DNA from 2 places in the Bariatricus sp. SGI.019 genome. Region 1 is predicted to be linked to the other one. Evidence: predicted binding sites of a transcription regulator. Region 1 holds the regulator's gene; the other holds the start of a gene.

Region 1 (4,821 bases):
TGCGGATGGTTCGCTCTGGCGGTTACGGATATTTTGTACCTTTTGACCGGGGCATCCTGCGAATTCTGTTGGCTTTTGCCCTTTTTGTTCCTTCATTTCTGCAATCATTTTCTTGATATTCAGATGCTTTTGTACTGCTTCTTCATCGTATGCTGCGGCCTCTCGTTCTTCCAAAGTGATTGCATTGGTCGGGCATACCGGAAGACAATTGCCGAGACCATCGCAATAGTCATCACGGATCAGCTTTGCTTTCCCGTCTATCATAGCAATGGCGCCCTCATGGCAGGCGGCAGCACAGGCTCCACATCCATTACATTTTTCTTCGTCTATATGAACCATTGTTCTTATCATATAAGTACCTCCTTGATTTGTTGTACCTAATTTACTACAATTATAAAATAAAATATGTTGTTTTTCCAACGATTGGAGGAGCTTATGAAAATAGATATTGATATTTAAAAAAAATCTCCGTTATTTATGGGAATTGAGAAGGAAGAGATAGAGAAGATAATGCCTGTTTTAGAAAGTAAGATGAAAGTATATCAGAAAAATGAGATGATACTGGGAGAGGAGGAGCCGGTAGAGAATCTTGGGGTAATTCTAGAGGGATGTGTACAGATAATATGTGAAGATGTATTTGGCAATCGTTCAATATTGGAACAACTTAGTCAAGGAGAACTATTTGGGGCAGCATTTTCTTGTGCAGGAATCAAAAAAAGTCCAGTCAGCGTTGTGACAGTGACGGATTGTACTGTTTTACAGGTTCCTGTGAAGAAAATATTTGAATTGTCTGCTGAGGGTTCTCTATTACAGCAGAAGTTCTTTATAAATATGGTACAAATATTTGCGAGAAAAAATGTGATGCTGGGAGAAAAGATCCGTCACATTTCAAAACGAACTACTAGAGATAAATTATTATCTTATCTGTCCGAACAATCAAAAAGAGCAGGAAGCAGGCATTTTACCATTCCATTTAATCGACAGGAACTGGCAGATTATCTTTGTGTGGAGCGGAGTGCGATGTCAACGGAACTGGGGAAACTAAAAAAAGAAGGTATTCTTGATATGTGCAGAAGTGAGTTTTGGCTAAAGTAGAAAAAACATTGAGTTTTTATTATTTAAAATGTATAATCAGTTATAGAACGAATTGGGGAATGCTTCACTGGAAGATTCCTAATTTACTTTTTTAGGAGGGAATATCATGAAAGTTTACGATTCAGTAAAAAAGGAAGAATTAGAAGTGGATGGAACAAAAGGATTGATCCAGATCATGAAGGATGGACGTCAGGTAGATTTATATCTGAAAGAAAAGAAATCTGACGCAGATGGTTATATGAGCTGGGATGTAGAACACTGGTCCAGTATCGATCCAAAGAGATTTATCCGTTGCTACTCATTAGAAGGAAGAGTATTGGGTGAATCTACCGGACATAATATCTATGACCTTGAAAATGAGTTTAAGCCAGAAGAAGCAGAAAAAATCGAGCTTAGTTAGGATTTTTGATAATACTTTTCTACTTTTCATCATGCGCAGAATCTCCCTGATGAGGAAGATTAGTGGTTTGGAATGTCAGGCGAGAAGATGGATGGAATGGCTGGCATTCGTTGGACAAGCACTAGAAGCCGTTATAGGAAAAGAAGCAGATATTTTGTGCGAAGATTTGGTTTCCAGCCAAATCTGAGAAGGCTGCTGAGCCTCGAAATCATCAAGATTTCGGGGCGAATCAGCCTGGTCGCCAAATATCTGCTTCTTTTCCTGTTATGGATTCTTAGCGAAGGACTCCGTAATGCCAGCCATTCCATCCATCTTCTCGCCGTCCACATTCCAATCATAACCATTCTCATCTAAATTCATTTTATAAAAAATATGTAAACTATGTTGACAAATGAAAACCATAGTGATACATTAATAGTCGAAGATGTTAGCACTCCTTAAATTCGAGTGCTAACAGGAAATCCGAAAGGAGGAGTACAGATGATAGCGGATCATGGACTTAGTGATCGTAAATTAAAAATTCTGCATGCAATCATTCAGAATTATCTTGAGACCGGCGAGCCTGTTGGTTCCAGAACGATTTCAAAATATACGGATTTGAATCTGAGTTCTGCAACGATTCGTAATGAGATGGCTGATCTGGAAGAACTTGGTTACATTATACAGCCACATACGTCTGCTGGACGAATTCCTTCGGATAAGGGCTATAGACTTTATGTTGATATGTTGATGGAAGAGAAGGAACAGGAACTGAATGAGATGCAGGAGCAGATGCTGGATAAGGCAGACAAGATGGAACAGCTTCTGAAGCAGGCAGCGAAAGTTCTTGCCAGTAATACGAATTACGCAACAATGGTCTCTACACCAATGAATAGCGCGAATAAAATTAAGTTCATTCAGTTGTCTATGGTAGATGAGGAACAGATTATTGCGGTGATCGTACTTGGCGGTAATGTGATTAAGAACAAGATTATTAATATAGATGAACCACTCAGTAATGAAAATTTATTGAAGTTGAATATGCTTCTTAACACAACGTTAAATGGTATGTCTATTGAAGAGATTAATCTTGGATTGATTGCAAGGCTGAAAGAGCAGGCTGGAATACACAGTGCAGTGATTGGAAATGTTCTGGATGCAGTAGCGGATGCCATTCAGATCGATGAAGATATGCAGATCTATACAAGTGGTGCTACGAACATATTTAAGTACCCGGAATTGAGTGATAATCAGAGTGCTCAGGAAATTATCAGTGCTTTTGAAGAAAAGCAGCAATTGACTGAACTAGTGACACAGACGCTGGCAAAAGAAGATAATACAGGGATTCAGGTATATATTGGTGATGAGACACCGGTACAGACTATGAAGGATTGTAGTGTTGTCACCGCAACTTATGAATTGGGAGATGGCATGAAGGGAACCATAGGTATTATCGGACCAAAAAGAATGGATTATGAACATGTATTGAAATCTATGAAACGGCTTCAGAATGAGCTGGATCGGATGTTTCATAAAAAAGAATAAGAAAGGTGGAATAACCCTTGGAAAATAATCAGGAGAAGAGCCAGGAAGAGATGGTAAAAGAAGCAGTTGAGGAGGCAAAGAAAGCTGCTGCAGAGCAGACAGAAGCCGACGAAAAAGCTGCAGAAGAAACTGGCGACGAAAGAGATAATGAAGTAGAATCAGAAGCGGACGCTGCTACAAAAGAAGATGCTGAATCAGATGAAATTGCTGACGAAGCAGAAGCCAAGAACAGTGATGAATCCAAATCTGAAAAAAAGATATTTGGCAAGAAGAATAAAAAAGATAAAAAGGACGAGAAGATCGAAGAACTGACAGACAGACTTACTCGTCAGATGGCTGAGTTTGATAACTTCCGCAAGCGTACAGAAAAGGAAAAATCCCAGATGTATGAAATAGGAGCGAAAGATATCATAGATAAGATTCTTCCGGTAGTTGATAATTTTGAGCGAGGGCTTAATGGTGTCAAGGAAGAAGAAAAAAACGATCCCTTTATCCAAGGAATGGAGATGGTGTATAAACAGTTGATGACTACACTGGAAGGAGTTGGGGTCAAACCTATCGAAGCGGTAGGACAGGAATTCAATCCTGATTTTCATAATGCAGTGATGCATGTGGAAGATGAAAACTTTGGTGAGAATATTGTAGCCGAAGAATTCCAAAAAGGTTATATGTACCGTGACTCAGTAGTGAGACACAGTATGGTAAAAGTAGCAAACTAATCGAACTACATCGAACTATTAAAAAATAAATTAGGAGGTCTTTATAATGGGCAAAATAATAGGTATTGACTTAGGAACAACAAACAGTTGTGTAGCTGTTATGGAAGGTGGCCAGCCAACGGTCATCGCAAATACAGAAGGTGCAAGAACAACACCATCTGTTGTAGCATTTTCAAAAACAGGAGAGCGTCTGGTAGGTGAACCTGCAAAACGTCAGGCAGTAACAAATGCTGAGAGAACAATCTCTTCTATTAAGAGAGAAATGGGCAGCGATTACAAGGTAACAATTGATGATAAGAAATATTCTCCTCAGGAGATTTCTGCTATGATTCTTCAGAAATTGAAAGCAGACGCAGAAGGATATCTTGGAGAAAAGGTAACAGAAGCTGTTATCACAGTACCTGCTTACTTTAATGATGCTCAGCGTCAGGCAACAAAAGATGCTGGTAAGATTGCAGGTCTTGATGTAAAACGTATCATCAACGAGCCTACAGCAGCAGCCCTGGCATACGGTCTTGACAACGAAAAAGAACAGAAGATCATGGTATATGATTTAGGTGGTGGTACATTTGATGTATCTATCATCGAGATTGGTGACGGTGTTATCGAAGTATTGTCTACAGCTGGTAATAACAGACTTGGCGGTGATGATTTCGACCAGAAGATCACAGATTATATGATTGATGAATTCAAGAAACAGGAAGGTGTAGATTTATCTACAGATAAGATGGCACTTCAGAGACTAAAAGAAGCTGCTGAGAAGGCTAAAAAAGAATTGTCTTCCGCAACAACAACGAATATTAACCTTCCATTCATCACAGCAACAGCAGAAGGTCCAAAGCACTTTGATATGAATCTGACAAGAGCAAAATTTGATGAATTGACACATGATCTCGTGCTGAAGACATCTGAGCCTGTACAGAGAGCACTTTCAGATGCAGGCATCACAGCATCTGAATTAGGTCAGGTTCTGTTGGTTGGTGGTTCTACACGTATCCCGGCTGTACAGGAAGAAGTAAAACGTCTGACTGGCAAAGAGCCAAGCAAATCTCTGAATCCGGATGAATGTGTAGCACTTGGTGC
Region 2 (4,821 bases), 110 kb from region 1:
TCCTCATCTACAATCGGAAGTTTTTCTTTTCTTGCTTTTGCAAGAATCTTCTTTGCCTCTTCCAGAGTGATTCCTTCCGGTGCTGTAATCAATCCCTCGGAAGTCATAGATTCTTTAATCTTTTTAGAGAAATCTTCTTCGAATTTTAAATCACGGTTTGTAATAATACCTACCAGTTTTCCATTTTCAGTAATTGGCACACCTGAAATTCTGAACTTAGCCATCAGATTGTTGGCATCTTCCAGAGTATTCTCCGGTGACAGATAAAATGGATCTGTGATAACCCCATTTTCGGAACGCTTTACCTTATCAACCTCTTCTGCCTGCTGTTCGATTGACATGTTTTTATGAATAATACCAATTCCTCCCTGACGAGCCATTGCAATGGCCATACGATGTTCTGTTACCGTATCCATACCTGCACTCATCATTGGTATATTTAACTTGATTTTTTTTGTTAAATAAGTTGATAAATCCACCTGATTTGGAATTACTTCTGAATAAGACGGAACTAAAAGTACATCATCAAACGTAATGCCTTCTCCGATTATCTTTCCCATGATTGTCATCCTCTCTTTCTCTCTCTTCAATTTTATGATTATCTGCTATAATAACTAATTTGTATATCACTTGTCAACATATTTCGTCCGCTTTTTTCTTTTCAGACAATTTATTTGCGAATAACTTTACGTGGCGCCATCAGGAAGAATCCTTCCACAATCGTCTCATTTGGCTCAAACAGAATCTTCTTTACCTCACCCTGATTCGCTGTTATCAGAGCATACACTCTTGCCTGTCCAGTTCCCGAACTATAATCATAGACCTTTGCATTCTGATACTGACGCAACTCCACTGCATCTGCCGGCGCCAGCATCTCCAGATCAGATACATTCATCGAAAATACTCTTTTTCTTTTTGACTTATTCATAATCTTGTCAATATCCAGATCGCCATTCACATATAAGTATTCATACTCAACTTTCAGCCGATGGAACATGAATATATCAAGCCCGATTAACAGAACTGGTACCAGAATAATAATCGGATAATAAAGCACTGCCAGAATAGATACAATTGTCACCGCAATCAGTATCGCTTTCGTCATCATATCTTTCATATCTGGTTTTTTCTTCACCAATTGTTCAGTATAATAGTCGCTCATTTTTTCTTCCTCCAAAATTTTAATTAAAGATATTGTAGCACATTTTAGGACAAAAAGAAAACTCCTCACAAGAGGAGTTTTCAAAATTTTCACACTTTATGTGTATCTGTTTACATCATGCCCATTCCGCCGCCTGCACCAGCTGACATTGCCGGGGTCTCTTCTTTGATATTGGCAACAACAGACTCCGTTGTCAGAAGTGTAGATGCAACACTTGTTGCATTCTGAAGCGCACTTCTTGTTACCTTAGCCGGATCAAGAATACCGCTCTCTACCATATCTACATAGTTCTCTGTCAATGCATCGAAACCAATACCTGGCTCTGATTCTTTTACTTTATTGATGATCACAGAACCTTCCAATCCGGCGTTTGCTGCAATGTGGTACAATGGAGCTTCCAGAGCTTTCAGGATTACATTCGCACCTGTCTTCTCATCACCTTCCAGAGTATCTGCAAGAGCTGCAACCTCTTTTGTAGCGTGGATATATGCAGAACCGCCTCCTGCAATAATACCTTCTTCAACAGCTGCTCTTGTTGCTGCAAGTGCATCTTCCATACGAAGTTTTGCTTCTTTCATCTCTGTCTCTGTTGCTGCACCAACACGGATTACAGCTACACCACCTGCAAGTTTTGCAAGTCTTTCCTGAAGTTTCTCTCTGTCGAAATCAGATGTTGTCTCTTCAATCTGCATCTTAATCTGAGCTACACGGTCAGCAATCGCTTTCTTATCGCCCATACCATCAACGATAACTGTGTTCTCTTTCTGTACTTTTACAGATTTTGCACGTCCAAGTTGATCCAGAGTAGTCTCTTTCAGATCCATTCCCAGTTCATCAGAGATGACCTGTCCGCCTGTCAGAATAGCAATATCTTTAAGCATTTCTTTTCTTCTGTCACCATAGCCAGGAGCTTTTACAGCAGCTACATTGAATGTTCCACGCAGTTTGTTCACAATTAACGTAGTAAGTGCCTCTCCTTCTACGTCCTCTGCAATGATCAATAATCTTGCACCAGACTGTACAATCTGCTCTAACAATGGAAGAATCTCCTGAATATTAGAAATCTTCTTATCTGTGATCAAGATATATGGATCATCCAGAACAGCTTCCATCTTATCCATATCCGTTGCCATATATGCAGATACATATCCACGATCAAACTGCATACCTTCTACCAGATCAAGTTCTGTCTTCATTGTCTTGGACTCTTCGATTGTGATAACTCCATCGTTAGATACCTTTTCCATTGCATCTGCAACCATCTCTCCAACTTCTACATCGCCTGCTGAGATTGCTGCAACTTTTGCGATCTGATCTTTATCTCTTACTTTACTGGACATCTTAGCAATTGCTTCAACCGCTGCATCTGTTGCTTTCTTCATACCTTTACGGAGAATAATCGGATTAGCACCTGCTGCCAGGTTCTTCATTCCTTCATGTACCATAGACTGTGCTAATACAGTTGCTGTTGTAGTACCATCTCCGGCAACATCATTTGTCTTAGATGCAACTTCCTTGATTAACTGTGCTCCCATATTCTCAAAAGCATCTTCCAATTCGATCTCTTTTGCAATTGTAACACCATCATTTGTAATCAGTGGTGCACCGAATGATTTGTCAAGAACAACATTACGTCCTTTTGGTCCAAGTGTTACTCTCACTGTGTCTGCCAACTGGTTAACTCCTGCTTCCAATGCGCTTCTTGCTTCTGCGCCATATTTAATTTCTTTTGCCATGATAAATCTGCCTCCTATATTCTATTAAAAAACTTTTCTATATTCATTATTATTGACTGTTCTTTATTCACAGATGGCAAGAATGTCATCCTGTTTTACAATAATATATTCTTCGTCTTCAATCTCTACAGTTGTTCCTGAATATTTAGAATAAATAACCTTCTGTCCAACTGTAACATTCATTGTCACTTCTTTTCCATCAACTGTTCCACCTGGTCCAACAGCAATTACTTCTGCCTGCTGTGGTTTTTCTTTTGACTGTCCAGGAATGACTATTCCTGACTTTGTAGTCTCTTCTGCAACCAACTGCTTTAATACAACTCTGTCTCCTAATGGTACTAATTTCATATTTATTCCTCCTTAATTATATCCAAAGATTTGTCAGCACTCACAAAAAGAGAGTGCTAAAAGACTCTAGATATAAAATAGCACTCTCTTTCTACTTTGTCAACACACTTTCTATTTAGTTTACAAGTTTTTTATAAAATCCATTTCGAATCTGAAACTTCAATATCTTCCCCGATTTATTCCAATAACGTTCTTTGATGAATCCATTGCACCCAATATTTCCGTTTGACGTCTCAATATGGCATTCATAGATTCCATCCAGTGAAAATATCGGAAGTTCTGTCTCCTCTGATAGAAAATATATGCATTCTTCGTCTGGATTATACGTAATGATTTTACAGCGATGAGAAGTTTCATCAAAATATCCGTCTTTAAGTACCATTCTCGACATTCGAAGCTCTGCCGGACACTTTTCGTACATATATATTTCTCCTTTCCTATTGATACCCCGCCGAGATATTACAGCTAAACTCAAATAAGGGTATCAGTTGCCCGATACCCTTTCTACTCTGACTATTTCATACGTTCTGCTTTGATATGTTCCAATTCTGTAAATACATAATCATTAACAACTTTAATGTAGGTTCCTTTCATACCGGAAGAACGTGATTCAATTACGCCGGCACTCTCGAACTTACGGAGTGCATTTACAATTACAGATCTCGTAATTCCAACACGATCCGCAATCTTGCTGGCAACCAGAATTCCCTCGGTTCCGTCAAGTTCATCAAAAATATGAATGATAGCTTCTAACTCTGAATAAGATAATGTACTGATTGCCGACTGTACAATATGTTCTTTTCTGGTCTCTTCGGCACTTTCTTCATTCACCGAACGAAGCATCTCCAATCCTACAACTGTTGCTCCATACTCACTCAAGATAATATCATCAATCTCATACATCTGTTCTTTTTTATAGATAAATAAAGTACCCAGGCGCTCTCCTGCGATATCAATCGGCGTAATAATTGCCTGATATTTTTTCACTGCATCTTCAGAAAAACCTAAGGTCTGCAGATTCACATTCTCTTTGGTTGACAAGATACTCAAAAGTCGCTCATTTAGCATATCATCAATATGTTTCCCGATTTCCTGCTCAATCAATTCTTTAATATAAGGTACATTGTCACATTTGCTTCCCCCAAGTACCTTTCCCTTTTTACTTACGACTAATACATTCGAATCTAAAATCTGCGTAAGCACTTCACAAATGTCATTAAATACAACTTTACTCGAATTGTTGTTGTGCAGTAATTTGTTGATTTTTCTGGTTTTATCTAACAATTGTACGCTCATTGACATTCCACCATCCTTTAATTGATATATTATCATACAATTCTAGAAGTTTCAATTAATTTCCTGAATTTCCTAATTATTTTTGTTATTTTCTTTATTTTCTACATATCCACACTGCTCATCACCGCAGAGAAGCTTATTCCCTTTCTCTACCATATATTTTCCACACCTTGGACATTTCTTTGTAGATGGTTTCTGCCATGACATAAATTCACATTCTGGATTGTTCTCACATCCGTAATATTTTCTTCCTTTTTTCGTCTTTCGAATTACCACATC

Evidence for each region. The regulator HrcA, encoded in region 1, represses chaperone genes, less so after heat shock. The targets are predictions, from matches to a motif close to TGTTAGCACTCNNNNNNNNNGAGTGCTAACA.
Region 2: the regulator HrcA is predicted to act here: its motif matches at 3,278-3,308, upstream of ACQRD1_RS02615 (co-chaperone GroES).

The regions. Positions count from the first base shown of each region.
Region 1 covers NZ_JBNPOQ010000003.1:159,116-163,936, forward strand. The annotation lists gene ACQRD1_RS03160 (ATP-binding protein) at 1-351, opposite strand, end outside; gene ACQRD1_RS03165 (Crp/Fnr family transcriptional regulator) at 511-1,095, shown strand; gene ACQRD1_RS03170 (hypothetical protein) at 1,202-1,495, shown strand; gene ACQRD1_RS03175 (hypothetical protein) at 1,545-1,682, shown strand; gene hrcA (heat-inducible transcriptional repressor HrcA) at 1,976-3,019, shown strand; gene grpE (nucleotide exchange factor GrpE) at 3,037-3,738, shown strand; gene dnaK (molecular chaperone DnaK) at 3,785-4,821, shown strand, end outside.
Region 2 covers NZ_JBNPOQ010000003.1:46,769-51,589, reverse strand. The annotation lists gene guaB (IMP dehydrogenase) at 1-560, opposite strand, end outside; gene ACQRD1_RS02625 (DUF6106 family protein) at 671-1,162, opposite strand; gene groL (chaperonin GroEL) at 1,273-2,898, opposite strand; gene ACQRD1_RS02615 (co-chaperone GroES) at 2,962-3,246, opposite strand; gene ACQRD1_RS02610 (hypothetical protein) at 3,362-3,667, opposite strand; gene codY (GTP-sensing pleiotropic transcriptional regulator CodY) at 3,760-4,542, opposite strand; gene topA (type I DNA topoisomerase) at 4,615-4,821, opposite strand, start outside.